2 regions of the Solibacillus sp. FSL H8-0523 genome follow, and region 2 is predicted to be linked to the other one. Evidence: riboswitches for the same ligand, from Rfam matches in the RefSeq annotation. Region 2 holds a riboswitch; the other holds the start of a gene.
The links. A riboswitch is a leader RNA that binds a small molecule or an ion and turns the genes downstream of it on or off. The one in region 2 is predicted to bind thiamine pyrophosphate.

Region 1 (15,819 bases), 1.1 Mb from region 2:
GCTGTATCACCTGTTAGTGCTGCATAATCATCAGCAATTGATTTTGGTGAAATGATACCACCACCGTTATGCGTTAAGTGCGCAAGTAAAGGTGAGAATGGATATTCAGTAACAAATTGAACTGTCGCTTCATCAACTACTTTTACTTCCGTTACCATTTCGAATAAGAATGCACGTGGAGATGCAACTTTTGGATCTAAAATACGATCGAATGAAGTTTTAACAGCTGTAGCATTGAATGCTTCGCCGTCATGGAAAGTAACACCTTGTTTTAATTTGAATTCCCAAGTTAATTCATCAACTTGTGTCCAAGATTCTGCTAAACCAGGTACTAAGTTCCCGTCTGCATCACGATTTACTAAAGTTTCATAAATATTAGATTGAACATTTGAAGATGATACGTCGTTAGAACCGTGTGGATCTAAAGATTGTGCATCTGATAATTCAGCGATTATTAAATCGCCGCCACCAGTAGCTGTAGTGTCTTCAGTTTTGCCCGAATCTGTGTTTTCAGTTCCGGTATCGCCCGTGTTTGTTGATGTATCTTCCTCATCGTCTCCGCCACATGCAGCAAGTACTAATGCAAGCGTAAACGTAAGAAGTAACATCCAAAGCGACTTTTTAGAAAATGACATTATGGAAGTCCCCCTATTTAAAATTATTTTAGAATATTACAATAATGTAAATTCCTGTACAAATGATATCACAATTAACGAGGAAGTATCAACAATGAAAAAAGAAATTTTATTATAATTAGAGAAAAAACGCGATAATTTGAGTATATTAATATAATTTCTCTATTTTCAGAAAATTGTTTTGTAGCAAGGGTTTATCCAGTGATAACAATAAGTACAAAGAACTTTACGCTATTTTGATATAGTCAAAAGCACTAAAAATATATTAATAGTAAAATATTCAGAATTTTATTAAAAATTAATAATATATTGAAATGTATAGTTTTTCCTCTATATACTAGTAATTATATGAAATTTATATTTTATTTGTTAGAAATTACAAATTGAAAGGGTGGTTTATATTGAGTACGACACAGACAGAGAAAAATCCTTCTAATGTACAAAAAAGTAGTCCTCGTGCAGAAGCTTTCAAAACGTTTATGAAACGTTTATTGAAAAACAAAGCGGCTGTAGTTGGTGGACTTATTATTCTTTTTATCATTTTAGTAGGCTTAATTGGACCGTTTTTAGTGAAAACAGATCCAAATGCACAGAATTTACTGAACAAGCTTCAAGCACCATCGAAGGAACATTGGTTTGGTACGGATAACTTTGGCCGTGATATTTTTTCAAGGATTGTTCATGGTACAAAGTTAACATTAATGGTTGGTTTCTTATCGGTTATTATCGGTGGGGTATTAGGTGTTGTGTTAGGGATTATTGCTGGGTATTACGGTGGTACGGTTGATACGATTACAATGCGTATTATGGATATTTTATTAGCATTCCCAGGGATGTTATTAGCTCTTGCAATTGTTTCTGTATTAGGCGGTAGCTTAATAAACGTAATTATTGCGGTAGGGATTTTCTCGATACCGGCATTTGCCCGTATCGTACGTGGCTCGACCTTACAAGTAAAAAAACTCGAATACATCGATGCGGTGAGGGCATTAGGGGCATCAGATATACGAATTATTTTCAAACATATTTTACCGAATATTCTGTCTCCAATTATGGTACAAGCAACAATGCGTATTGCAACAGCAATTTTAACGGCGGCAGGCTTAGCCTACTTAGGTTTAGGTGCGCAGCCTCCAACACCTGAATGGGGCGCGATGTTAAGTGATGGTCGTACGTATATGCATAACGCAAGTCACATGGTATTAATTCCAGGGATAATGATTGTTGTTGTTGTATTAGCGTTCAATATTTTCGGTGATGGATTACGTGATGCACTCGATCCAAAAATGAAACAATAGGGGGGAACAGTTAATGACTAAATATATTATTCGTCGTTTGTTACAAACGATCCCAGTATTAATTGGGGTATCGATTTTAGTATTCTCGTTGATGTTCCTTATTCCTGGTGACCCTGCACAGGTTATGGCAGGGGAAGGTGCATCCGAGCAAACAGTAGAAAATTTACGTGAAAAGCTAGGGTTAAATGATCCGGCTTACGTTCAATATGGTCGATTTTTAGGTAATGCCTTACAAGGTGATTTAGGGAACTCGGTGCGTAGTGGTCGTCCTGTAATGGAGGAAATTCAAGCACGTTTTTGGATTACTGTTGAAGTATCGGTGTATGCCACGATTTTAGCGGTCTTTCTTGGATTAATTGCTGGGATTATTTCAGCGGTACGTCATTATACGCTAACAGACGTATCAATTATGATTATTGCCTTATTCGGCTTATCAATGCCGAACTTCTGGTTAGGTCTTTTATTAATTCAATGGTTTGCTTTAGGTAATTTACCACTTGGTATAGATTTACCAGAATTCTTGAAAATGAGGCCATCCGGTTGGGGTGAATCGTGGCGTCAAATGGTATTACCTGTGATTACACTCGGTACCGGTGGTGCAGCAATTATCGCACGTATGACACGTTCTTCAATGTTAGAAGTTATTGGTCAAGATTATATTCGTACAGCGCGTGCAAAAGGGGTTTCTGAACGTATTGTGATTTATCGTCATGCACTTAAAAATGCACTGATTCCAGTTGTAACGGTTATCGGTTTAGAATTCGGTGGTTTCTTAGGCGGTGCAGTATTAACGGAATCAATTTTTGCAATTAACGGGATGGGTCGTTTAACGATTGATGCGATTAGGCAGCGAGATTTCCCTATCGTACAAGGAACAGTACTCGTCATTTCCTTACTGTTCGTACTCGTAAACTTACTTGTAGATATTTCATACAAGTTCTTAAATAAACGAATTGACTTGAACTAATGACAGAAAAGAGGTGTTACTATGAATGAAATGGAAAATATTTTAGTTGTAAATAACTTACAAACATCATTTAGTACGGATGGTGGAGAAGTGCGTGCGGTAGATGGTGTAAGCTTTACCGTTCCAAAAGGAAAAACAATTGGTATTGTAGGAGAATCGGGTTCTGGGAAAAGTATTACATCGTTATCCATTTTACGACTACTCGCAGCAAACGGTAAAACAAAGGGCGGGGAAATTCTTTTTAAAGGAAAAGACCTATTAAAACTATCAGACAAGGGCATGCGTGAAATTCGAGGAAATCAAATTTCAATGATTTTCCAAGAACCGATGACATCACTTAACCCTGTTTATACAGTTGGACAACAAATTAGTGAAACGCTAAAAATCCACAAAAAATTAGGGAAAAAAGAAGCCATGCAGCAATCGGTCGAAATGCTGAAGCTTGTAGGAATTCCATCTCCTGAAAAACGTGTAAAACAATATCCATACGAACTGTCAGGAGGGATGCGTCAACGTGTCATGATTGCGATGGCACTTGCGTGTGACCCAGAAATTTTAATCGCCGATGAACCAACAACAGCGCTCGATGTAACCATTCAAGCACAAATTTTAGAATTAATCCGTGACCTTCAAAACCGTTTAGGCATGTCCGTAATTATGATTACCCATGACCTTGGGGTTGTAGCAGAAACATGTGATTATGTTGCGGTAATGTATGCAGGTCAAGTGGTAGAGTACTCGGATGTGCGCACGCTATTTAAAAATCCGAAGCACCCTTACACATTAGGCTTACTGAATTCATTACCACGTCATGATATCGACCAAGAGCGTTTAATTCCGATTAAAGGAATGGTGCCAAGTCCCCATGAAATGCCAGTGGGTTGCCGATTTGCACCGCGTTGTCCTGTTGCAACGGAGCTTTGTCATCAGAAGCAGCCAGATTTATTAGCAACAGGCAATGAAAACGGCGAGCAAATTCGCTGCTGGATGTATTCAGATGAATGGGATGGAGAATCGGAGGTGACGCTATATGGCGAAAAAAGAACTGTTAAAGGTTGAGGGATTAAAGCAATATTTCCCGATTAAAGGTGGGTTTTTAGGCCGTACCGTCAACCACGTAAAGGCAGTAGACGATATTTCATTTACAATTTATGAAGGCGAAACGGTAAGTATCGTAGGGGAATCAGGCTGTGGTAAATCAACGACAGGTCGAGCGATTTTACGATTAGAGGAGCCAACTGAAGGTTCAGTGGTGTTCCAAGGAACGGACCTAACGAAAATTCCAAAAGGTGAAATGCGTAAATTCCGTAAAGACTTACAAATTATCTTCCAAGATCCATATGCATCAATCAACCCGCGCCAAACCGTAGCGAGCGTGTTAAGCGAAGCGATGCATATTCAAAATGTTTTACCAGCTGATCAGCGTCGTGCTCGTATTGAAGAATTACTTGAAACAGTAGGCTTACGTCCTTATCAAGCAGACCGTTATCCACATGAATTTTCAGGTGGGCAACGTCAGCGTATTGGGATTGCACGTGCATTATCAGTAGACCCGAAATTAATTATTTGTGACGAAGCGGTATCGGCACTTGATGTATCGATTCAGGCACAAGTATTAAACTTATTAGAGGAACTGCAAAATGAATTCGGTTTAACATACTTATTCATTTCGCATGACTTAGGGGTAGTACGTCATATTTCTGACCGTATTATCGTGATGTACTTAGGAAAAATTGTCGAGATTGCCGATAAGTTAAGCTTATTTGAAAATCCGCAACATCCTTATACAAAGGCATTACTTTCGGCGATTCCAGTACCAGACCCAGATGCGGTGAAAAATCGTATCGTATTAAGAGGGGATGTACCGTCACCGATCGATCCACCAACTGGCTGCCGTTTCCATACGCGATGCCCGTTTGCGACGGATAAATGTAAAACGGATATGCCGGAGCTTCGTTCGACAGATGTCATGAAAGAGACACATGAAGCGGCATGTCACTATTTAGAAGAAATTTCTGCAGGAACCATGAAAGCTAAATACTAACTTAATTCAGCAGGGGGTCAAACCCCTCGGAAAAATCTGGACAAAAGTTAGCCTCGGCATAATTGATATATCTACCACAGTATACGAACGAGCATTCGTGTATTGTGGTTTTTTTTTATGGGCTCATGTACACTTAAAGTATCATTTTTTTAGAGGAGGCGTAGCTCATGAAAATCTTTCATACAGCTGATTGGCATTTAGGGAAACTCGTGCAAGGTGTAGCGATGACAGAGGACCAAGCGTACATATTACAGCAGTTCATCGAGCAAATTCAAATTGAAAAGCCAGATGTTGTGATTATTGCAGGGGATCTGTATGACCGTTCCGTTCCACCAACAGAAGCCATTCAATTATTGAATAAAACATTTAAACAAATTTTAATCGATGAAAAAACGCCGATTGTGGCGATTGCTGGAAATCATGATAGCGCAACACGTTTAAACTTTGGTAGTGAGCTGATGAAATCAAGCGGTTTACATCTTGTCGGACATTTAGAAAAAAACATCAAGCCAGTCGTGCTAGAGGATGAATTTGGTGAGGTGCACTTTTATTTAGTGCCATTTGCGGAGCCTTCAACAGTACGTATTCTGTTTGGCGATGATTCGATTACGACGCATGAAGCTGCAATGGCCAAAATTATTGAACAAATCAAACGGAATTTAGACGAAACAAAGCGCAATGTTATTGTAGCGCATGCATTTATCACAAAAGACGGGATGCCCGAATTAAACACAAGTGACTCGGAGCGTAAGTTAACCATTGGCGGTACGGAATGTATTAACGCTGCGTTATTTGACCCATTTTGCTATACCGCATTAGGGCACTTACACCAAGCCCATTTTGTTGCCAATGAAACGATTCAATATTCAGGTTCGCCACTTAAATATTCAGAATCAGAAGTAACACATAAAAAGGGATTTTTTATCGTTGATTTAGCGCAGGATGGTACGGTGGCATTAGAGAAGAAGCTGTTCACACCAAAACGTGAAATGCGTATTGTAAAAGGTGTGCTCGATGATATTTTACAGCATGCGAAAAGTGATGATTATGTCTTTGTGAAGCTAGAAGATGAAGGCTATGTAAAGGGCGCGGCAGAACTTGTGCGCACCGTGTATCCAAATGCACTGCATATTGAACGAACAGCAGTATTTACACAAATCGAGCAACAATCAACAACTATGAACCGCGTGCAAATGGACGATTCAGAGCTATTTGAGCTGTTTTATAGCGAAATGACAGGCAAGGAACTGAGCGTGGAAACAAAAGCAATTTATACAGAAGTACTACAGCAATTACTTGATGACGAACGCGAAAAGCAGGAGGTGTAACAATGAAGCCACTAAAATTAACGATGACGGCATTTGGTCCGTACAAAGACAAGGAAGTAATTGATTTTACAAAGCTTCACGAGCACGGAATTTTCGTTGTTTCCGGTTCAACAGGTGCAGGGAAAACGACAATCTTCGATGCAATCACCTTCGCGCTCTATGACTCAGGGAGTGGAGAGGACCGCGAAAAATCGGCCTTTTTACGGAGTGATTTTGCCGATGACACGGTTGATACCGAAGTAGAGCTTGAGTTTGAAGTCCGTGGGCGCATGTATCGAATCTGGCGTAAATTTGGGCATGACGGCGCAAAAGCACAGCGTGAATTTTATGACATTACAGGTGGTCAACTAACACCAGCCGTCGAAAAGTTCCAAGTAAGACCCGTACAAGCGAAGGTAGAGGAGCTCATCGGGTTAACTCAGTCGCAATTCAATCAAATTGTTATGCTTCCACAAGGGGAATTTCAAAAGCTGTTAACATCCGAGTCAAAGCATAAAGAGGAAATTTTCCGCAAAATCTTCAAAACCGAACGTTTTACAAAAATGGTTGCGTTACTACAGGACAAAAAGAAGCATGCAGATAAATTGTTCGAGCATGCCCAAATGCAGCAGGATCACACCATTCAAGAAATAAAGTCTCGTTTACCGCAGCGTGAATCGGTACTTTTTGAAGTAATCAGTCATGATGCAATTAATATGTATCAAGTCAAACAGGCATTAGTCGAAGAACGTGAATTTTATGAAGAGCAGTCAAAAGAGGTTGCTACGCAGTATGAGCAGGTAAAGGAAACGGCGACGAAGCTGGCGACGCAATTTAGTGAGCAAAAGATTGTGAATGAACGGATTGAGCGTTTTATCGAGCGTCAGACAGAGCTTGTGAACTTACAGCAGCAACAAGCAGAAATGCAGTTGCAAGAGCAGCGCCTACAATTAGCGCGAAAGGCGAGTCAAATTGAACCGTTAGAGCGCGATTTATCAAAAGCGAAAGCACAATTACAAACAGCAAATGCAGCGGCCGAAAAGGCAAATGCAGATTTACAACAAGCGCAGCAACAGCTACAAGAAGCGACAGCAATGCATGAGCAAGTGCAAAAAGATGAGCCGTTACTTGAAGCGTATACAAAAAATATTTCACAGCTGGAACAGTTAATCCCTGTTTATGAAACGATTGATACGCAGCGTAATTCGGTAGCACAGCTAGAACAACAACAAGTAAAAGCACAAAATTTATATGCCGATTTACAAAATGAAGCGACACAGTTAAAAGAACAGCAGCAGTTGCAACAGCAAAATGTTAGCGAGTTGGAACAGGCTGTTAGTAAATATGAGGAAACCTATGAAGCACATGCAACTGCAATGCGTCATGTGGAACTTGTAAAAGAAGCCATTAAACGACAACAGCATGTTGAAAAGTTAGCAACAGATTGTACGGAAAAGCAACAACAGGCCACAACAGCACAGCAAGCCTTGCAAACCGTAGAGCAACAAATCCGTAGCAATCAAGCCGCCTTTTTAGCCGCAGCTCTACAGCACGGGGATGCTTGTCCAGTATGTGGAAGCACGGAGCACCCAGCTATTCATAATCGTGAAACACAACAGGTCGATGAAACAAAGCTTGATGCTTTACGTCAACAAGCGGATGTGAAGCGCCAAAGCTATTATCAGGTACAATCTAAGCTTGAAGTGGAACAAGCAGCGTTTAACGACAAGCTGAGCGTCTTGCAACAACAGCATCTAGAGCTAGAAGAATTAGTACATTATGAAGCGCACCTGCAACAGCTTACAACTCAATTAGCTAATTTACGCACACAACAGCAGAAATTAACAACTGAGCGTACGAAGCTTGAGCAATTAACGGAGCAGCGTGAGGTCATTCAAGGTCGTATTGAAAAAGGACAGGCCTATGTCCATGATATTCATGCTCAGCTCGCACAGGAAAAAGGCAAGCTTCAACAAAGTGAACAACTACTATTGCCGCAATTTACATCGATCGCTCAACTACAGCAAGCACTGATTGAGCAACAGCAATTGTATCAGGCACTAAAAAATGCAGTAAAAGCAGCTGCAGATGCCTTACAACAAGCACAATTACAGCAAAATTCTAGCGAGGTCAATCAGTTGCATGCCGTTAATCATGTAACAGAAAAACAGCATGAACAGCAGCTCGCTCAGCTCGCGTTTACAAACGCTTTGCAACAGGAAAACTTTACAATTGAAAGCTATCAAGCAGCACTCGTAGCACCAGATGTACAACAGCAAATTCGTCAAATGCTTGAAACGTATAACAAGCAGCTGCATACATTAACGGTACAAATCGCAGAGGACGAAGCGCAATTACAAGGAAAGCAATTAGCAGATTTGACGGAGCTAGAGCAGCAAATCACCACATTAAATAATGAGCAAGATGAGCGTTACGCCAACATGAAATTAACAAAGTCTTACGCGACACAATGCGAAACAACGTATGAAAAACTTGAGCAAACAGCTGAGCAAATTGAAAGCTATAAAGCAAAACTAGAGCAAATTGAGCATGTATATGATTTAGTGCGTGGCCAAAATGATGCCAAAATTAGCTTTGAGCGCTTTGCACAAATTGGCTATTTAGAAAAGGTGACACATGCGGCCAATGAACGTTTACGCGTGTTATCAAACGGTCAATATTTCTTGAAATCAACGGGTCGCAAAGAGGGCAATGCACAAAGTGGTTTAAGTATCGACGTGTACGATAGCAATACTGGTCAAACACGTGATGTCAAAACATTGTCAGGTGGAGAAAAATTCAATGCATCGTTATCATTAGCACTAGGTATGGCGGATGTCATTCAAAGTGTACAGGGCAGCGTGCATATTGATACGATGTTTATCGATGAAGGCTTTGGTACGCTTGACGAAGAGGCACTGAGACGTGCGATTGATATTTTAATTGACCTTCAGCAAACAGGCCGATTAATCGGCGTGATTTCGCATGTTGCAGAGTTAAAGGCTGCGATGCCGGCAATCCTGCACGTGAAGAAATTAAAAGAGGGTCATAGTACAACTGAAATTTTAATTAAATAAAAAAATGGAGTACTTCATTGGGAAATGAAGTACTCCATTTTTTCATCTTTTTGGAGTCCGTGTTGGCGTTGGTTGCTTTGCTGTTGAACGATTATTAAGTATTTTTTTTATGATTGGATAGACGATTGGTCCGTATTTAATCGCTGTTTTAATTACTTTGTTTAGTTTCATGAATATCACTCCTTAGTAAGATGTAAATTCTAGTAAAAATATACCCATATACAGTACATCTCTAAACATTAGCGCAATACTTTGATTGCTTGTATAAGGTTCCAAATGGCAATAACAAAAATAATAATCGCTAAAATGATAAACCCGATAAAAATCCAACTTTCGAATAAGTAGTTTACTTCAAGCGTCGCGTTAGAGGGTGTTGTAAAGGCGAACACAAAAAATAGAATGATATAAACGATCCCTAAAATAATTGGAATAAGTTGTGAAATAAATGCGCGTTTATTATGATGTTTCACTACATCGTCTTTTGCTACGAAAAAAATAATGAGCGGTAAAATAAATGGCATAAAGTAAAAACTTAAATAGCCTACTGCACTTAACCCTTTGTTTTGATCCATAAAATTCACTTCCTTTACTTCTATATACGGACAAATGTCCAACTTAGTTTCAACTAAAGTAGTTGAAAATTGGAAAATTATCAGCTACAATGAGCATGTTCAAACAATTATATCGAGATGTACCACAAGGGGGGCCGATTAAGTCGGCTGAGATTGCGCACGGATTTTGCGCTGACTCTTAGAACCTGTAAGTTAGTACTTGCGTAGGGATGTGGATAGAAACCAACTATTCGAGCGATGGTTAGGAATTTATCCTAATTATCGCTTTTTTGTGTTTTCTATTCCTTCTGAACTTCTGTTACATCGGAAAAAAGAGAGGAGCATTGTTATGGACAAAAAGAAATTATTAATGCTGGTGGAAATTGCAATCTTTGCCGCTATCGGACTTGTGCTTGATCAGTTTTCATTTAAGCTTTGGGCATACGGAGGCTCGATTAGTTTTGTCATGCTGCCGATTATGCTTATGGCCATTCGCTGGGGATTAACAGCAGGCTTGGCAACGGGATTCATTATTGGTGTATTACAAATGATGTTCGGTGCGTATATTGTGCACTGGCTGCAGGCGATTTTAGACTATGGTCTAGCTTTTACAGTTGTAGGCTTCGTCGCAGTCATTCGTAAACCGTTACTACTAGCCGCAAAAGCGCTTGATAAAAAGAAAATGACGATTTATATTATTCTCGGTGCGTTACTTGGCGGAACATTACGTTTCATTTCGCATTTGCTTGCCGGCGTTGTGTTCTTTAAAGAATACGCTGGTGGAGATAATGTATGGACGTATTCAATCATTTACAATGGGTCCTACATGTTACCAGCAACCCTGTTAACCGCGCTTGTCGCTGTGTTATTATTTACAGCAGCACCACGCTTATTAAAAACAATGAAATAAAAAATGGTGAAGGTGTAGTTCGATTCTAACGAGCTACACCTTTTTTTAAAATAACGCGCTTGGATACAGCAGGGGAAAAATGAAGTGATGGATGTAACACCGACAATGCCATATAGCCATAAATTATAGAGCATATTTTCGCGATAGGTCCAGATTCCTGATTGATAAAAATTAGCTACGGATAGCTTTACAAAAAAAAGTGTAATAATGGCATGTAAAGATATGAATAGATAGCCTAAAAAAGGCACAAGTGGATGAATAGTTATAGGACAATGCTGCTTAAGTAAAATAAATTGTAAATGGAAAACAATAGCCATTGCAATACTGGTACTAAACCCAACGACATAAACAGCGATGCGTGGATTGTACGAAAAAGGTGATACATGACGCAAAAATTCCCCAACCAATGTAACACAGAACATCATGAGGAGCACAAAGATTAAACGATTTTCAACAGCGCGATTATTGTGTAAAATGACATACGTTGCTAAAGTAATAAGTAAAAAAGTCGGTAAAATATACGTGAGCATATATATATAAATAGGCAGCATGACTGACACCTCTATTTTGAATTAGTTCCTTTTATATTCCCTTCAAATTTCTACATAAACGAATCGTACAAAAAAAGCATGAATCCTTACAACAAATTTCAAGTATGTTATAGTTAAGGGTAGAGATTTAAGAGGAAGGAAGTTTAACAATGATTGTTACAACTCAAGAAGAAATCCAAGCGTTTAAAAAAATCGGACGCATCTGTGCTGAAATTCGTGAAGCGATGAAAGCTGCGACAGTACCAGGTGTGACAACGAAAGAATTAGATGAAATTGCTGGGCGTATGTTTGCAGAAGCGGGTGCTATTTCAGGTCCAAAAGGCGAATATGATTTCCCAGGCTACACATGTATTTCAGTTAACCACGAAGTTGCCCACGGGATTCCAGGCAGCAAAGTGATTCAAGAAGGCGATATCGTAAATATTGACGTATCGGGTTCTTTAGATGGTTATTTCGCCGATACAGGAATTTCTTTCGTTGTAGGTGAAGGCTACGAGGACAAAGAGAAACTTTGTGAAGTAGCAAAATTAGCATTTGACCGTGCGATGACAAAAGTAAAAGCCGGTTCAAAATTAAACCAAATTGGTAAAGCAGTTGAGCGTGAAGCATATGCGCATGGCTTAACGGTAATTATGAACTTAACAGGACATGGCTTAGGGAAATCATTACACGAAGCACCTGACCATGTATTAAACTATTACGATCCAACTGATGGCCAATTAATGAAAGAAGGTATGGTGCTAGCAGTAGAGCCATTCATTTCTGCAAAAGCTGAACACATTGTTGAATCAGGTGATGGCTGGACATTTGTAACACCAGACAAGTCATTAGTTGCACAAATTGAACACTCAATTATCGTAACAAAAGGCGAACCAATTATTTTAACGACGTTAGAAGATTAATCAATAAAAAAACGTGAAGTGCTTAGAAAAGCATTTCACGTTTTTTTTAATTATTATAATCAACAACGATGTACGGTTGTAATTGGAAAGGTTTTGGCGCAATATTGCGGTCATTCCACATACCGAACCAACGCTCTAGCGGATAGAAATAGTAGCCATCTTGTGAATGATCTGATGTATCATATGGGTCTGCAAAAATGATGATGTCATCACCGATACCAGGTGTACCGTTGTTGTCATAACCGATAATTGCTTGCCAGTGGCCACCCCAATCACCCCATTCAACCATAATTGGACGATTGTTGTCTAAATGGCCTGTTAACCATTTTACGAAATAGCTATCTTTTGCATCGCTTACCCAAGCTTCAGTATCTGCTGTATTTTCAGATGCATATAAGCTGTTCCATAAAAATGTTTCAGGTAAGTTGCCTACGTTAGCACCAGTCGTACCAGAATCAGCTTGAATTAGATCTGCGTCTGTATAGTCAGCGCGGAAGCTTGATTCAACGACTTCAAAGCCTTCTAAACCTGAAAAGAATTCATATAATTGTGTTACGTCTGAGCCGTATTCGTGGAAATTGTTTGCTGAGCCAGGTAAGGCATCTTCCACATCTAAATCCGTCATAGCTTTCATCGCAACAGCAATATCCATTTCCGTCATTTCATTATAGCCAAAGTGATTAGCTACCATTAAAGCAGTAACAGGGCCACATGACCATTCCGCCGTTTGTTGCATCGTTTGGAATTTTTCTAAAATTGTTAAGTTTTCATCTGATTTTAAATTAAAAAAGTCAGGTGCTTGGTAGTAGCGAGAGTCCGCATTGTCACCAGCGTTTGCGTATGCATCTGCACCGCCAGCTTCATTAAAATCCTCGCCTTTAATTGTGTTTGTGTTAACTGCCACAGTAGTTTCGGCTGATGCTTTTGTTTCTACTTCTGCCTCCGCGTTATTTTTTGCTTCATCTTCAGAGCATGCTCCTAATAATAGTGCAGAAAATAAAACTGCTGTAAGGGTTTTTTTCATTTATCACTCCGCCTTTCGCGTATTATGTATTTTTCAGACAAGAAATTAGTGGAAGATAAACTAAGTGCAACATCAATTACCATTTCCATACACTTTAAAGTAAAATAGAAGTAATACTGTTTAGGAGGAATCATAAATGAAGAAATTAGATGATTTAGATTTATCATTAGAACTAGACAAAAAAATGTACAAAAAGAAAATTAAAATGCTGCAATACGAAATGCTCAACGCACAGCAATTTTTATTTAACAACAAAATTGGGTTAATTGTAGCATTTGAAGGAATGGACGCAGCAGGTAAGGGTGGTGCCATTAAACGTTTAACAGAGCGAGTTGACCCACGTGGCTTAATGGTAACTCCTATTTCTGCTCCACAACCACATGAAAAACGTTACCACTATATGCACCGTTTTTGGAGAAAGTTACCGCAACACGGACAAATCGCGATTTTTGACCGTTCTTGGTATGGTCGTGTTTTAGTAGAGCGCATTGAAGGCTTTGCGAAAGAAGAAGAGTGGAAACGTGCATATGATGAAATTAATGACTTTGAAAAGCAATTAACAGATGAAGATTATATTGTCATCAAATTCTGGATTCATATCGACGAAGCAGAACAATTAAAACGTTTTAATGACCGTGCACAAGATCCGTACAAAGCTTGGAAATTAACGGATGAAGATTGGCGCAACCGTGAAAAGTTCGGCTTATATAGTGAAGCGGCAGATGAAATGTTCGCAAAAACAGATACAGAAAATGCACCTTGGTTTTTAATTCCTGGGAATGATAAGCTATATGCGCGCGTACAAGTATTAAAAGAAGTCATTGCTCATATTGAAAAGGAAGCTAAGCGCCGTGGGTTACACCTGACGAATGTATTAGAAGCACCTGAGCAAGACGAAATAGATGAGCTTGAAATGATGGAAGTAGCGGCTACAGAAGAAATCACTGCCACAGAAGCTTCAAAGGGAAAAAAGGCTAAAAAGAAAAAATCTAAATAACATTCGGAAATCGTTCAATTATTTAGTGAGGATGAATCGCCGTGAGAAGCCTATTGAAACTTTTTAAAAAGAAGGAGGGTCCAATGGTACAACTTAATGGGCAACGTTGTTCGTTACGTACATTTACACCATCGGATGCAAAAGCATTAGCCAAACTGTTAGCAGACAATAAATTTTTTTGGTCTACTTATGAACCGTTACATCGAGACGAGTTTTATACAGAAGAGGTACAGTATAAAAAAATTTTAGAGAGCCTACAGCTTCTTCAAAGTAATCGGGAATTTTCATTTGGAATTTTTGATGATGATTCACAACAATTAATTGGCCACATTTCACTTTATTCGGTGAAGCGTTTACCCTATTCAAGCTGTTTTGTCGGCTATTCGATGGATGAACGTTTTGCTGGAAGAGGGATTGCAACAGAGGCGGTGCAGTTAGTGCTGGAATTTGGCTTTCAAACGTTAAATATTCATCGTATTGAAGCTTACGTTGCCCCACAAAATTTAGCATCAGTACGGGTGTTGGAAAAATCAGGTTTTATACGTGAGGGCTTACTAAGGCAGTTGCTCTTTATCAATGGTGTGTGGGTTGATCATTATATGTACGCCATACTGCAAAATGATTTTAAAAATAGATATTAAAAAGGATTGTACGAAAAATAACTATTTTTCGTACAATCCTTTTTGTAAGGACGCTTTAGCGCTTTTCTTATATATCTATATTGCCATCAGTGACTAAGTCTAATTTACCTGTCTGTGGATCGATTACTAAACCGTGTACAGGTACAGTTGCTGGCATTAACGGATGGCGTCTCACTAAATCGACACTTTTTAATACGCTTGTTTTAACATCGCCAAAGCCGCGTAACCAGTCATATAAATCGACACCTGAGAAATTTAAAATATCCAGTGTTTCTTGCTTTATCCCTCGCTCAAGCATGTGACCGACCATTACGTCTGGATCAACGGCACTCATACCGCAATCATAATGCCCAATAATATATATTTCATCTGCCTTTAATTCATAGACGGCAACAAGTAAGCTGCGCATAATCCCGCCAAATGGGTGATTGACAATGGCTCCCGCACTTTTGACAACCTTTACATCGCCATTACGTAAATTCATGGCTTTTGGTAATAATTCAACTAAGCGTGTATCCATACATGATAAAATAACAATTTTTTTATCAGGATATTTTGTTGTCGCATACGTTTCGTATTGTTTTTCATCAACGAATTGTTGGTTATACTCTAGAATTGATTGTAAAGCTGACATAAGTTTGTTATCCCCTTTCGACTACTCTATATTTTAGAATATTATTTGAATAATTCAAATTAATTGACACATTTAAAGTGAATACTAGGAAAAATAGAGAGAACTTTTGTCGAAAAAGGTAAAAAAACAACCGTCCCTCATTAAGAGACGATTGTTTATGAAAAATTAATGATGGGCGTGGCCATCTTTTGATTTTTCGTTTGGCGCGAATGCACCAGCTTTTGAATCTACTACAACAGAGTCGTGAGATTGTAAGCCCATACGTAAATATTGAATGAACA
Region 2 (15,819 bases):
AATTGGGCTCTCTCTATGTTAACTGGTTGAGGTGTTGAGAAAAATAAATAAAAAGGCACGTTCACATTAAATGGATTTCCTTTGCAATCGTATTTACTATACATGAGTCCATGCCCTACTTCATGTAACCAAATTACCGTATATAGTGCCCCATATCCAACTAGAACATTTAAAATTAACATCGTTTTGTTTCCTCCAATCCTATTTATTTACAATTAATAGTGTATATTAGGAAAAGAGGAACAAAAAGTGCTTGAATTTCAATAAACTGTTCCCCTTTAGGAGGAACCTTTCTATGCATTATGAATTACGCTTATTTGATTTTTTCAATGAACATGTCCGAAAAGAAACATCCGTTGATGAACTTGCGCAAATTTGGCATTGCTCGACACGGTATGCGAAAACCATTGTAAAAAAAATGCAGCAGCTAAACATTATAAAATGGGAAGTGACAAAAGGGAGAGGGAAAAAACCTTTTATTACGTTACTGCAATCAAAGGAAGAATGTATTATTCGCCTATTTATTTCATATTGGGAGAAAAATCAATTTGAAGAGGCCTATTCTTTAATCGGTAAATATCAAATGTTCCAAAATCCGATCATTCAAAATTGGCTGCAACAGCAGTATGGCATTCAACAAAATGAACAGTTACAGCACATACTCCGCTTGCCTTTTTTTAATCAAAACTTAACAGTTAATCCATTACAAGCACTATCGAATTGGGATGCACATTTAATTAAGCAAATTCATGAGCCTCTATTTAAAGAAAATGAAGCGACTGGAGAAATTGAAGCCAATTTATTGTTTGATTATGAAACAACCGATTATAAGAAATGGCGACTTATTTTAAGAAAAGACGCTTATTTCCATCATCTAAAACCTGTTTGCGCTGAAGATATCCAATTTTCACTCGAACGCCTCGCACAATTGGCAAAACCTTATTTTGACTATGAGCAATTTGAAATTGTACATGCCTTAGAATTAACGCTCACTTTATCAAAACCATTTGCACTATTACCAGAATTATTATCATCGTTTCGAACCGTCATTTTACCTAAGGATACGCCTGATGGGACGATTGGCTGTGGACCATTTATGTTAGAAAAATCCTCCCCATATTTGGTTAAATTAACAACCTTTAATCGTTACTTTAATAAACGCCCTTATCTTGATGGCATAGAATTTATTTTTGACAATAATGATACTGAATTCGGTATTTCATATAGTCCCTATGCGCACGACATCCCGCAGAAAGAATTACTTATGCAACAATTTGGCACGGATTATGCTGTCTTAAATATGCAAAATGGTCCGCTTCAAAACGATAAAATGCGAGAAACCGTTTATGCGCTTATTCAGCCTGAGGATTTTATTAAAAATACGATGACTGAAACCATTTCGACAAACTGGTTACCTATTCACAAACAACACTTATCCGCTACCATTCATTGTATTGGAAATGATTTTCCTACTTTATCAATCGGATACCAATATCTTTCATCCGATGTAAATTATTTGGACAAGGCACTGATTCTTCAAAGTAAACTCAATCAATTTGGTATAAAAACTGAGTTAGAACGTATTGATCTCTACAAAGATAAATCAGTGGACTCTTCAATAGATATTTTCATTGGTGGCGCAACATTTGGAAAGCAAAGTATCCTTTCTATCCTGAATATATACTTCACCCAACCGAAAGCCATTTTATCCTTTTTAGATGAGTACCAGCGAAACCGATTGATACAAAGCCTTGAAAAAATTTATACAACTAAACTACAGTCATTGGATGAGGCTACTTTAAATGAGTTAGTAGAACAAACGCAAAAAATCTACTGCTTAAAAATGCTAACACACCGCCAACAACGTATGTATGTTCGAGAGGATTTTATATACAAAAATGTGAAATTTGATTCAAATGGTTTTATTCAATATAATAAAATCTATTTTAATGGAAAATAGGTTCACAAATGTGAAGTTAATCCCAAAATGAAACATATAAATCACCCCCAACTCACTTGAATTGGGGGTGCTTTTTCGAGTAAGTTTTCCATCAGGTGCCACCTCCTTGTGTATTAGACTGTGGAAAATTGGATTTCGTTCGAGTGGTATGGGAATTTTTTTATGGAACTGAATCTGATGAAGGTTAATGTAGCGGTCATCCGAAGATACTAAAAAACGCCTGGTGCTAAACCAAGCGCTACACTACATACTGTTCTCTCTACAAAAACGCTACATTTATAAATCGCCTTTACGCACGAGATATTTGCCTTTTCCGCGCGAAATAGTCGGAATCACTGCATCAAATTCTAACGGTTGCTCGAGATCTTCCTTGCGCAAAATCGGAAAATTATACTTCATAACCTCTCCACTTTCCGCATTAACCGCTTTTATAAAAGCACCGTCCGTCATTTGAATCCGGTAAATAAAGCGCATCTCGTCCTCATCCTTCTCTGTTTTCCCGTACACCTTGCCCCACTCCAGTTGCACTTTTAAGCCTTTTAGTGGCAGTAATTCTTTAATAGGCTTAATCGCTTTTGGCTCAAACTTTTCGATATCTTCAACCGTTATATTCGGTGCTGAAAGCATCAAAATGCTGCCCGTTTTTTTACAAATATTCATATGGAAAAATTCATTTTCAACGGAAAATCCATTCTTCTGCACGACAAATCGGAAAAAGGCGCGGTTTTCCTCGATGTACTCTTCATCTTTTATCTCTACATGTAAATAGGGTGTATACTCCGGATAGTACGTTTGAATAAACTGCGCGGCAATTTGTAAACATTCCTCTTCAAAAAGCTTCGCCTCACCTTCGATTTCAGCAAACCAAATGAAACTATCCAAGCGCTTCGTACGTTTGTTCACTTTTGCCTTTACCCGATTTTCAAATTTACTTTTCATGTAAGAGTCGTATGATTTATCTTTAGAATCTTGCCAGCCTTTAGGACGCCAATTGAGCTCTTCATACGCTTCATCCATGCTACCTTCTTCATATTGCTCCCAATTCTCATTGATGCCAACGATTTCTTCAATTGTATCTTTTTTCGGCAGTGCTTCTACTTTTGGAAACGGCACATAGCTTCGCTTTAACTCAACGTCGTAATCATATAACGGTTTGCCTGTCACTGCATCATAGGACTGCGTTAATAGCTCTGACTCATAGATCGCATATATACCTGGAACGGAAGCATATTTTTTATTAAAGCTTTCAGCACAAAGTGACCAGTCACCTTCGTACAATGTATTTAAAATACGCTCAGTAGGATAAAGCTCCTTTGGCATTTCTGGAGGATTTTCCATGTAGCCTGTATAGGTGAAATAAATGACCTCACCTGAATCGGTGACTTCAATTCGACAATAAAAACCGTCTAAAGGAAACCCGCTAACAACTTGCCCATACTTAAAACTTGTACTCAATTCCTTTTTCTTTTGTTCTACCAGTGTATAATACGAAAGTGCTTCCGGGTATTGTTCACGTAGCAGTCGCTCGGCGATTTCAAGCTTCATCTCTTCAGTAATCGGTGTACCTTCTTTTGTCGGGGTTTTCGCAAAATCATCAAGTCGCCCTTTGTCATCTAATCGAATAAAAACGCCTTCATCCTTGCTTTGCCCTTTCCACATGAACGAAGTGATTCCATCCTCATGATAGTCTTCAAGTTCTAGCTCATAGTGCGCAGGCACATTTGCATATTGCTGTGCTAAGTCAAATAACTGCTCTTTTAACATGCGTTTCACATCCTTTTGTTGTAATGGCTGTTGCATTGTTTCCTCTAGCTTTAGGCGTAGCGCTTTTCTGCCGCGATGCAGATGCATTTTAATCGTGTTGTTTGGCTTCCCTAGCATTTCCGCGATTTCAAACACTTTAAAATCATAAAAGTAATGCAAGACAATCGCCGTTTGATAGTCTTTTTTAAGGCTTGCAACCGCATTATGTAACGCGCTGTAATCGTCACTGTTTTCCTGGTCTAGTAACTGAAGCTGTTCCATGATTTCTAGCTCTAACAGCTTCGTACGTTCCTTTTTCTTTATTGCAAAAAAGCTTTCACGAATTAATATTTTGTAGAGCCATGTCGCAAAGTAGTTCGGTTCCTTCAGCTGAGCCAGTGCACCGAACGCTTTGATGAACGTTTCTTGCACAATATCTTCCGCGTCCTGCTTATTTTTTATAAATGTATAGGCTTTAGCGAGTAATCTAGGTTTATGCATCGTTGTTAAGTGCCCGATCGCAATCTCATCGCCAGCAAGTGCTTGTTGTATGTATTGATCCATTGCATTCCCTCCTACTAACTTAGAGTACGGTTTTAGTGTAAAGGTTTCATTTCACGAAATATTTTTAAAGCTCATCACTAAAACATAGATTGTTTATTTAAGTTTATAATATTTTCAGCCTTTATGAACTGAAACATTAACCAAAGATTTGGACACGCGCGGAAGTCGTTGTGCTGATGACGAAAAAAAGTACGCGATGTCAAAAAGACACGCGTACTTTTTCATTTATTTTGAAAGTGGTCGGCTATTCTTTACAAATAATGAACCAATCAAGCCAATAATCCCTGCTACTAATACGGCATAGAATGCATAATGAATACCATGAGCTAAAAATTCTAGCTGATTAGTTGCGCCGAATTCCGCAATATAATTTTTCTGACCTGCAGTAAATAGCGTAATGGCAATCGCTGTACCTGCAGCACCTGCAACTTGGTTTAGCGTATTCATAGCGGCTGAACCATCCGCATAGAAGTGTTGTGGTAATTCATTCATCGCATTCGTTTGCGCAGGCATAATTGTCATGGACACCCCTAAGAAAAGAATGCATAATGTCACAACCACTTGCCAAATTGGTGTTGTAGCAGAAAGCGTTACAATAAAGAGAATCGCGGCAACCGTAATGAGTGTAAATCCAATACGCGTGAAGATGCGTGCGCCGACTTTATCAAAGTTCGAGCCAACGATCGGTGACATCACAATATTTAAGAAGTTGGCCGGTAACATCAGTAACCCCGCAGCAATCGCTGTATAAGCTAGTACACTCTTTAAGTATATTGGAATTAAAATAGCTACTGATAAAATGATAAATAATGTTGCGAACATTAACAATGTACCAAGTGTGAACATTGGATATTTAAACACACGTAAGTCAATCATTGGCTGTTCCATGTTAAATTGTCGTACTGTAAAGAATACCAGTGCCAGTACACCCGCTACTAATGGTGCCCACACAAGCACATCTGATAATGGTGCTTCTGCAAGTGATGCTAACGCATACACAATGCCACCAAATGCAACTGTTGATAACACTAGCGATAAAATATCAATTTTCGGCTTAGTAATAGTTGAGACATTTTCCATTTTAGGCGCCCCGATTACTAATAAAATGATATTAAATGCGATCATAACAACGAAGATATAATGCCAGCTTGAAACACTAATAATTAAACCGCTTAGCGTTGGCCCTAGTGCGGGTCCGGCTGTAATAACTAAACCAACGATTCCCATCACTGCTCCACGCTTTTGCATTGGGAAAATCATAAGCACAACACTAAACATTAACGGTAAGAAAATCCCCGTCCCAATTGCTTGAATTAAACGACCGATTAATAAAACCGTAAAACTTGGGGCAATCGCTGCAAGTAACGCCCCTAATGTAGAAATAACTAATGCACCCACGACTAATTGACGCGTTGTAAACCAACGTACTAAATAGGCTGATAGTGGTACTAAAATTGCTAAAACTAATAAATACCCTGTAGTCAGCCATTGTCCTGTACTTGCACCAATAGAAAAGTCTTCCATAATGTTTGTCAGCGCCATATTTAATGCTGTTTCACCAAATAAACCGATGAAAGAACCAATCATTAAAATAGCAGCCATCCATTTTGGACTTTTTACTTGTAAATGAGACTCCATATATAACTCCCTATTCGTTCTATTTTGACATACTTACCTTAGAATACTATTTAAAATATTCGATCTAAAATCTAATTTTTTAGGTTTTACGAAGTTTCATAAGTCTAGGTGCTACTATACAAGAACCGCATGCTACTATCAATACTATCCAACTAAATCGCCAACCGAAAAGACACAGTTTAGACACTTTTATGTAAATATTACCCTTATTTTCCTGTTCTCTATTTTTGTAACTCTGCCAATTACAAAAATAAAACGCTTACTTTTAGATTTCAAACCCCATATATAATCATGTTTGTGCTCATAAACATATATGAGTGCTAGGTTTTAGCGTGCAATAAAAAGTTGCGTTACCGATTCCATAAATTTTTCAATAGTTTAGTTGACAAATCAGCTGAAATCAGCGCAATTTATTTTACAGAAAAATTAAACTTTTGGTGTCGTTATCCATAATACGGTAATTTACAGCTCCTTAACAAGGAAAAACTGCCCCAAAAGTATTTACTAATGAGACAGCCCTTTATTCTTATAAATGTTTTACCGTTTGAAAAATAGCCTTACTGTCTGCTATTTCACTAATAACCGCGACACCATTTGCACCAGCTTGACGGACTAAATGGCTATTTTTCGTTGTAATCCCACCTATCGCAACAATAGGAAACTTAAAGTGTTCTTTTCTTGCAGCTTTTAAAAATTGCAGGCTCGACTGGATTACGTCTACTTTTGATTTTGTTGTAAAAATCGGACCGATGCCTACATAATCTGCACCGTTTGAAATGGCTTCATTTAATTCTGTTAATGTATGAACAGATACCCCAATGATTTTTTCAGGACATTTTTTTCGAAACGCAACCATTCCTACATCATCTTGCCCAACATGAATTCCATCTGCATCGAGTGCTAACGCTAATTCCACATCATCATTGACAATGAAAGGTACCTTATATTGTCGACAAAGCTTTTGACAGTCCTTTGCAAACTGCAGATAGGCTGCACCTTCCAAGCACCCTTTGCCTTTTTCACGTAGTTGAAACATGGTCACACCTGCTTTTAAAGCTTCCTCTAAAATCACTAAAGGTGCTTTCTCATGGCAATTGATTGTGCCCATAATAAAATATTTATCCAGATTAAAAGACATGTACCGCTTGCTCCTTTTGTAATTGCTGATAGGCAAAATGATTTGTTGGACCAAAGCCTTGTCCGATATTTAACGGATGTTTGATGGCTGCATCGACAAACCGTTTCCCTTCAATAATGGCCTCTCGCAACTTCATGCCTTTTGCTAATCCAGCAGTTAACGCTGCAGAAAATGTACAGCCCGTCCCATGTGTATGCTGTGTTTCAAATCGATCTGTTTCTACATAAAAAGGTAATTCGTTTTGCTGATAAATCGCATCTGTTGCTAAATTTCCTTGAAGATGTCCACCTTTGATGACGACACATTTTACACCTTCTTCAAGTAAAATGTGGGCTGCTTTTTCAATATCTTGTTGCGTTTTAATTGGAATGCCTGTTAGTACCTCTGCCTCTGGAATATTTGGCGTACAAACGGTTGAAAATGGTAATAAATATTGCTTAAACGCAGAAACAGCTTCCTGTAATAATAAGCTTTGTCCGCCTTTTGCAATCATAACTGGATCAATGACTAATGGGATGTTTGTTTCTTTTAATTGAACCGCAACTGCTTGAATAATCGATGCGTCAAATAACATCCCTGTTTTTATGGCTTTCACATCGAAATCAGCTAAAATAGCTGCAAGTTGCGCTTCAACAAATGCTGCCTCTATTGGATAAACGCCATGGACACCTAACGTATTTTGAGCCGTTAACGCCGTAATGACAGAAGTTCCAAAAACCTTTAATTCCTGAAAGGTTTTTAAATCCGCTTGAATTCCTGCTCCGCCACCACTATCTGACCCTGCGATTGTACATGCGATCATCATTTTACCTCCGACAAACGTTCTAACTCATTTAAGAATTGCACTTGGTATGTTCCAATTGGTGCGAATGCCTGTTTAGCAGCATGCTTATAATCTAGTAGTAATGCTTCTAAATCACGTAAAGGCTCTTGGCTACTTGCCAATAAAGCTGCACTTATTGCACTAAGTAAACAGCCTGCCCCTGTAATTTGTGTGATTTTCTCATGTCCGCCATCTATACACTTAACATTGACACCATCTGTTAAAATATCGTGTTTACCTGTCACAATCACAAGACACGAAAAACGCAATGCTGCTTCTTTGGCAAGTTGTTCAATATTCGCATCACCTGCGCCACAATCTACACCATTTGCTTGCCAATTCGCTCCTACAATAGCAGCTAATTCACCTGCATTACATCGTAAAAGTGTGATCTGCTTATTTGACAACATCTGTCGTGCTGTTTCCAATCGAAATGCACTTGCACCAGCTCCTACTGGGTCGAACACAATCGGAATATTTTTCTCTTTTGCCGTTTCAATCGCTAGTTTCATCGATGCTACGGTACGTGCATTTATTGTACCAATATTAATAAGTAACGCATCGGAAATTTGAACAATGTCAGCAACTTCTTCAATCGCATCTGCCATAATAGGCGAAGCGCCGACACTTAAAAGTCCGTTCGCTGTAAAATTCATCACAACGGTATTCGTCATGCAATGAACGAGTGGACGACGCGTGCGTATAAGATTCAAGCTCATTGGTACACCTCCTGCCATAAAACATCTTTACTTTTTTCACAAAATTCCATTCTTACTTCCTCCTTTTGAGGCGTAAGCAAAAAAAGGCACCCCTACTCAAAAGTAGAGATGCCTAAAAAAGTGCATATGTGTGCACTCATTGCTCCCTACGCCCGTATTAACGGTCAGGTTCTAAGGGTCAGGTTTTAACCTTCTCAACACTAGGTGTCCCCCCGCAATTAAAAAATTTGCAAAAGAAAAGCCCTCCAAATAGATGGAGAGCATCACGTACGAATATTAGCTTGTACATTTTGCTCCCTACGTCCGTGTTAACGGTCAGGTTCTAAGGGTCAGGTTTTAACCTTCTCAACACTAACGTGTCCCCCTGCAAATTCATTTAATTAATTTCAGTCTAAGGCTTAACCGCTCATAATGCAACCTTATTTATAGTTAATTTTTGGATTTCATTCTGGCGATTCAACTAAATTCATCCAACTAATTTACCGCACGTAACACCAACAGTATAAAAATCGTAAACAATGCAATGAATGTCATATGGCGCCATTTAAACATTTCAAGCAAGCCGATAAACTCACGTGTAAAGGCATTTGGCACATAGTAAAAGGCGGTTTTCGAGCCAACCCCATTGGCCTTTAGTTTCGCTTTGCGCGCATAAAAACCGGCACGTAAAATATGATAATTGTTTGACACAAAGATGCCGCGCGCTTTTTCACCAAATCGCTCGATGATGATCTTTTTAGAAAACTGCATATTTTCTAAGGTTGTTGTCGACTGGTCTTCCATCACAACCGCTTCGTCTGGAATTTCCGGGTAGTGCTCATGAATGTATTTTTTCATCGCATACGCCTCCGCTACTTTTTCATCACTACCTTGACCTCCCGATGTAATAATGAGTGGACGGCCATGATATTTCTTGTATTGTTGAACAGCTTTGTTAATACGGCTCGCAAGTAAAGGTGGCACACGGTCGCCAATTAATCCCGAACCTAACACAATAATATAATCCGGCGTATAGTGAATCGGACGCCAATTATAAAGCACTGCGTATATCGCGGTTGCCGAATACATCATCGTAAAGTAAACAAATAGCCCAAAAATATAATAAAATGCGATTTCACTATACACATTTTCACTAATCGTGCGCATCGAAACAATATAATAAATGAGCACCATATTAATGGCGACTCCAATCAGGCCAAGAAATAAATTGGACTTTTTACGCCCTTCTTTTTCAAGCAACACCTTACTATTGAAGTATGTTAATACGGATAACGTCGCCATAACTAGCGGGATAAATGCAAATACAAACGCGTAGCTCGTTACATTTAATACTTGTTCACTAAAGTTCGTATTAAAAAATATTTTTTCTGTATAATAAAGCAGCTCTACCAATACAATCAGCGCCAGTAAAAAAATATTCGTATACCACCGTGGCTCGATGATAAAGAGCGCAATCACGATGAAAATTAAAAATGCCAAAATCCTTCCTCCTGTTCAACATCACTCTAAAATAATATTATACAATGTCTATTCCCGCTGGAACATCAAATTATCCAGTTCCTCTTTTTATTAAAAATTTATCATTCCCTTTTAAACTTTCCTTCCACCCCGAACCGTCTTATAATTGTCGACAGAATCAAAAAGGAGCTTCAAGGAATGATGGAACCATTAGAAGATAAATTTATTACATTTATTCGCACGCAGCAACAAGCACTCTATAGACTCGCGTATAGCTACACAAAAAACGAGCAAGATGCGCTGGATGTCTTGCAAGATAGTATTCAAAAAGGTTGGCTGGCGCTAGAAAGGCTGACAAAGCATGAGCAAATGAAAAGCTGGTTTTATACGATTTTAGTACGCACCGCGATTGATTTTCTTCGCAAGCACAAGCGTTTCGAGCTCATTGGAGACGATGCGCTCCTGCAACTATGTGAGCAGGATACATATGACAATTTTGATTTGCAGCAGGCACTTTATCATTTACCGCTCCAGCTACGTGAGGTTGTTGTGCTGCGCTATTTTGAGGATTTAAAACTCGAAGACGTCGCACATATTTTGGCTATTCCACTAAGCACAGCGAAATCGCGGCTCTATAAAGCATTAAAGCTCTTAAAAATCGAGCTCGAGATGGAGGAGAATTAGGCCGATGGATGACAAATTAAAAAAACTACACGCACACTATAAGGACGTACCCATTCCAAGTGAGCTAGAGGTGATGATTGAAAAAAATTTACAACGCCCACCTAAGAAAAAACGCAAGCTACCGATTTTTTTAACAGCTGTAGCGGCTGCAGCAATATTATTCACAGTGGGATTAAATACAAATCCGGCCATGGCGAAAAATTTAGCGGATTTACCGGTAATTGGCCCCGTCGTTCAGGTACTGACATTTACCAAGTATGAGATGGTAGACGAGGAATATACCGCAGACATTCAAGTGCCTCAAATTTCAGGCTCTTCTGCTGACATCGAGGCGTTGAACAAGAAATACGCTGAGGAAGGCAAGGCACTCTATGAGCAGTTTAAGGTAGATATCGAGGAAATGGAAGCGGGAAATATGTCCTTAAATAGCGGCTATGTAATCGAAACCGATACCGATGAGCTATTGTCATTTGGTCGTTATGTAGAAGTCATTGTCGTATCACGCTCAACGGTGATGCAGTATACGACGATTGATAAAAAGGCGGAAACGGTCATTACATTACCAAGTCTATTTAAAGATGATCGCTATCTCGACATTATTAGCCGTTATATTGAAGATGAACTGCGCAACCGTATGATTGAAACACAAGGCTCTGACATGTACTGGATTGGTGGTACAGCGTATCATGATGAATCATTTGGTGTCTTTGAAGGCATTACACCGGAGCAAAACTTCTATATTACCGAAGCTGGCAAACTGGTGATGTCCTTTGATGTATATGAGATAGCACCAGGTTTCATGGGGCTTGTAACCGTTGAAATTCCAACCGAGATGCTGCAAGATGTACTAATGAGCAACAAATATATTAAATGATGTTCCCAAATGAAAGTAAGCCAAAGCCCCCATTCAATTGAATGAGGGGCTTTGGCTATTTTTAAACAGTATGTCCTCAAAAGAGCTAGCGCAACCGTTGAAGTGTATTACCCAGCTGTCTTCTATCTATATTTCAATTTTCAATTTGTTTATCATTTACATAATTTAAGTATTCTTGAGCTTTAATGAATTCCTCTTGTGACTCTGCAGGTATTGCAGTGACGTCGGGAGCACTTGAGACTCCTAGTTGTGCCATAGTCGTTTCATAGGTAAATAAGGCTTGAATGTATTGTTCGTATTCTTCAGCAGTTAAAACCTCTTTGCTTGATGGTAGTCCGTTTAATTTGTCAAAGTATGGTTGAATATCATACATTGCTGCTTTAATTTCTTCAAATTTTTCTGCAGGGACTTGAGAATAATCTATGTTTCCATTTTTATCACCATAGTCCAATTTTGCACTTGTAAAGACACTTAATAAATTTTTAAATTGTTTAAACTCATCTTTTCCTAGGTCACCTTTTGCTTGATCGAGCTTTGCATTAAATAATAAGTAACTTTCCATTGTAATATTTATTGCATGTTTTTTTAAATTATCAAATGAGCCATATAAATCATCGGCAAGTAATGCTTGATAAGCAAATGCACCAGTTGGAAGCATTAAACACGCAGACAGAACAGCTATTGCCAACCGCTTTTTTGTAAAACGCTTCAGCTTTCCACCCATTTCAGACTTTGCTTTATTAATGCCCAATTTACTTCTTTCATGAATCTCTATAGGGATTTCAATTTTTGATAACTCTCGCTTAAGATGATTATCCATAGTTTCCTACCTCCTTTAAATTTTGACGAAGCTTATCTAAAGCACGGTATAGAACAGACTTTGCGGTTCCAAGTGGGATGTCTAATATCTCTGAAATTTCCTTTAGTGTACGATCATCGTAATATTTTAGTAAAATGACACTCTTCTCATCCTCTTTTAAAGTATCAATCAGCATTTGTAAAGATAAAGTAAGTGAAATATCTTCATCTTCTGAACCAGTAAGCACTTCAAAATTTGAATTTAGCGGAATGACCTTTTTGTTTTTATTGATTAAGTTCAATGCACAATTAATCGTAATTTTCATGAGCCAAGTCTTAAAATACTCTGGTTTTTTCAATGTACTAATTGTCTTAAATGACTGATAAGCTACTTCTTGAACAAGATCTAATGCATCGTCTTTATTTTTTACATAGACATAAGCCATTCGATAAATATCTGCTTCGTACTGCTGGAAAAGCATCAAGTAGGCTTTATCATTTCCTTTTTGTGCTTTCTTTACTAAACGTTCAAGTTTCATCTTAATTCCTCCTTTCGATTTGGTTTTACATCTATTAGACAAACGACAAGGTGATTTGGCTTAAATTTTTTCAAATAATTTTATGTAATGCACATTGGGAAGGTTAAATAAATGTAGACTTTGTAAAATAACACCTAATCAAATCGCTTTGATAAAGGTGAACGTAAACCAACCCATTATGAATGACTAAAAAGCTGCTCGCTAGCAATGAACGGATTTCCGATTTCATGCTGTGCAGCAGCCTTTTGATTTCTTATATTTCCTGCGCTTCTTTCTTTTCTTGCATATAGCCGTATACACTTTGAACAAATATCCAAAGCCAGTAGAGAAGCACCATACTCGATAAAATTAGAAGTGCAAGCGAATAAACATACGGCATATACGCGTTCTGCATTTGATTTAATGAATTGAAAATATTTAAAGTCATAACCAAAATAAACAAGACACTTAATACATTCGTATTCACGAGCCCTCTGCGCATACTTTTCAAGCGCTCTTTTTGCTCATACGTAATGCGCGGCTTCACTTCTCCTACTTCATACGGTTTCGACCAGATCGAAATATGCCACATCAGCGAACTGTATAAATGCTTCGCTGTCCAACCACTTTCACTGTAAAATAACAAGGCCGCAGAATTTTTCGGCTTTTCGTTTAAAATTTCGTAGCTAATACACGCGGATTCTCGCGGTTTGAAGTAAAATGACATTCCTTTCACATACTCCAGCTCATACCCTTGGGCAAACATGCGCTCTAGCCAACGCTTCGTTAAGAATTGTACATACATCCAACCGACTCTTCTTTTTCGAATCGCATGCAACGCCACTTTAGGGTCTATATTTAAATACGCCTTTTCTTTCGTGTGATACCATTTATTTAAATAAAGGCTCGCACACATAAATAGCACAAATAATACGAGAAAAGCACTAAGATAAAAACCCGTGCCAAAACGTAGCGCCATCAACACACCAGCTGCTGTATTTAAATAGAAAAATAACACGAGTAATAGCACTGTCGCCAACATATAATGTGTACGAATTCGCTGAAATACCTTTTCCCTAGAAGAAAAACGCGTTGGTGCCTCCCCTTCATACACCGTCCAATTGTGCGCTTGCAACAGTTGTTTCCAGCCGCCTTCAACATACAATCCCTTTGGACTTTTATAGTCAATTAAATAACGCTTCACTTGTGAATCCACTCGTTCAAATGTGAATAATCGAAGTAACGGCTGCAATTGTTTTAAACGATAGCCCGCTTGTAACATTTCCTCCAACCACTTTTCAGTTTCTTCGATTCGGTAACTCCAAAAAGGTCGAAACTTTTTCATCCTTTTTCCTCCCTACTTTGTGAAATCAATCGATGCATTTCCTCGATTCGTGCAATTTCCCTAGCTAAAATTTGCTGCCCGAGCGCGGTGATCTCATACAACGTTTTTCGATCTTCATCTGAATAATGCTGAATCAATCCATCCTTTTGCATTTTCGAAATCGTTCCGTAAATCGTGCCAGAGCCTAGCAGCAGTCGACCGCTTGTTACATCTTCAATAAACTTAATAATGCCGTAGCCATGACGCGGTTCGGTTAACGCATACAAAATGTAAAAGGCTGTTTCCGTCATAGGCTGGTATTTTTTTAATAACGATTCCATCTCATCACCTCTATGTCACACCTCGACATATGTCGTAGTTCGACTATATCACAGCGCGACATATAAAGTAAACATTTACCATGTAAAATAAAGCGTTTGTAAACGATTCCCTGAAAAACAAAAAAGCCTGGCGATTAAACCAAGCGTGTACTACATTATGCTGTTCTCACGACAATATCTCTCTTTTTCTAAATCCAATGCTTCAAACCTTCGGAAACAGCAGTTGAATCGTAAAACCGCGCTCATATTCTGATTCAACCTCGATATCAATTTGTAAATCCTCACATAATTTCTTCACTAAAAATAGCCCCATCCCCGTAGCTTGCTTTTGATTCGTTGTATTTCCGGTAAATCCTTTATCAAATATAAAAGGCAAGTCCGACTGTAGGACACCTAAACCGTTATCAGAAACTTTGATGTAATAGCGGTCTTTTTCACGATGAATACCCGTTTCCAGCCAAATCAAGCTCTCACTACCGACGTTTCGATATTTAATCGCATTCACTAGTAACTGGGACAAAATGAATTGAAGCGCTCTTTCATCTGATACGATCGGGATGTCCTCGATGTTCGCCTTTACCTCCATTTCCTGCTCATCCAATAGCGATTGCAGTTCTAGTAGTACATCTTCAAAGCACTCCACAATCGACACCTTCTTCAAGCTATAGTCCACATGCGTGGCTTGAAGCTTTGCATAAAATAAAATGCGTTCTACGTGATCATGAATCTTAATTTTTGCATGATTCAACCGTTGATAAACTAGTGGGGACATTTCGTCTTTACGATTTTGTAGCACGAAATGGACTAAAGAAAGCGGTGTTTTGATTTCATGTACCCAATTCTCAATAAACGACTCATAGTCAACGGACTGGGATTTTGCCTCTTGTAATTCATCATGCAACTGGCGTAATTGCTTAGCTAAATCCTGAACTGGTATGTTGTAGCTGTCCCCGATTTCTTGCTTAAACATGGCTTCTTGCTCCACCGAGGGCTCGTTTAAAAATCGATAAAACGCTGTTGTTTGCTTCTGTTGCTTTTTTCGTGTAAAAACTATCCCGAGTAAAATGCTAAAAACGGTAAAAATAAGCATCGTCATGACGAGCAGCCCAAATGTTTCAGGATAGGCAACCCATGCTAAAAATATAAAAAATCCACTATTTACACATAGCAACCCAATCCAGTGACGTGATTGTTTTAAAAGAGCGGGCCAATTTGATTGCTTCATCCTTACTCACTT

Region 1: another riboswitch for thiamine pyrophosphate. It lies ahead of thiT (energy-coupled thiamine transporter ThiT); the one in region 2 lies ahead of thiM (hydroxyethylthiazole kinase).

What each region holds. Positions count from the first base shown of each region.
Region 1 is NZ_CP150291.1:3,608,027-3,623,845, reverse strand. Features, by position in the region: gene NSQ62_RS18195 (glutathione ABC transporter substrate-binding protein) at 1-635, opposite strand, end outside; gene nikC (nickel transporter permease) at 1,037-1,933, shown strand; gene NSQ62_RS18185 (ABC transporter permease) at 1,947-2,900, shown strand; gene NSQ62_RS18180 (ABC transporter ATP-binding protein) at 2,922-3,959, shown strand; gene NSQ62_RS18175 (dipeptide ABC transporter ATP-binding protein) at 3,931-4,944, shown strand; gene NSQ62_RS18170 (exonuclease SbcCD subunit D) at 5,112-6,272, shown strand; gene NSQ62_RS18165 (SMC family ATPase) at 6,275-9,328, shown strand; gene NSQ62_RS18160 (hypothetical protein) at 9,371-9,499, opposite strand; gene NSQ62_RS18155 (DUF4870 domain-containing protein) at 9,568-9,900, opposite strand; TPP riboswitch at 10,018-10,127, shown strand; gene thiT (energy-coupled thiamine transporter ThiT) at 10,229-10,789, shown strand; gene map (type I methionyl aminopeptidase) at 11,490-12,242, shown strand; gene NSQ62_RS18140 (papain-like cysteine protease family protein) at 12,289-13,266, opposite strand; gene NSQ62_RS18135 (polyphosphate kinase) at 13,403-14,263, shown strand; gene NSQ62_RS18130 (GNAT family protein) at 14,347-14,904, shown strand; gene NSQ62_RS18125 (carbonic anhydrase) at 14,972-15,538, opposite strand; gene NSQ62_RS18120 (hypothetical protein) at 15,704-15,819, opposite strand, start outside.
Region 2 is NZ_CP150291.1:2,499,918-2,515,736, forward strand. Features, by position in the region: gene NSQ62_RS12475 (hypothetical protein) at 1-182, opposite strand, end outside; gene NSQ62_RS12480 (ABC transporter substrate-binding protein) at 296-1,960, shown strand; gene NSQ62_RS12485 (sigma-70 family RNA polymerase sigma factor) at 2,237-4,267, opposite strand; gene NSQ62_RS12490 (DHA2 family efflux MFS transporter permease subunit) at 4,493-5,905, opposite strand; gene thiE (thiamine phosphate synthase) at 6,432-7,043, opposite strand; gene thiD (bifunctional hydroxymethylpyrimidine kinase/phosphomethylpyrimidine kinase) at 7,033-7,848, opposite strand; gene thiM (hydroxyethylthiazole kinase) at 7,845-8,585, opposite strand; TPP riboswitch at 8,712-8,809, opposite strand; TPP riboswitch at 8,863-8,961, opposite strand; gene NSQ62_RS12510 (YdcF family protein) at 9,060-10,064, opposite strand; gene NSQ62_RS12515 (sigma-70 family RNA polymerase sigma factor) at 10,242-10,727, shown strand; gene NSQ62_RS12520 (DUF3298 domain-containing protein) at 10,732-11,601, shown strand; gene NSQ62_RS12525 (DUF3600 domain-containing protein) at 11,735-12,421, opposite strand; gene NSQ62_RS12530 (sigma-70 family RNA polymerase sigma factor) at 12,414-12,938, opposite strand; gene NSQ62_RS12535 (DUF2812 domain-containing protein) at 13,192-14,262, opposite strand; gene NSQ62_RS12540 (PadR family transcriptional regulator) at 14,259-14,582, opposite strand; gene NSQ62_RS12545 (HAMP domain-containing sensor histidine kinase) at 14,785-15,807, opposite strand; gene NSQ62_RS12550 (response regulator transcription factor) at 15,810-15,819, opposite strand, start outside.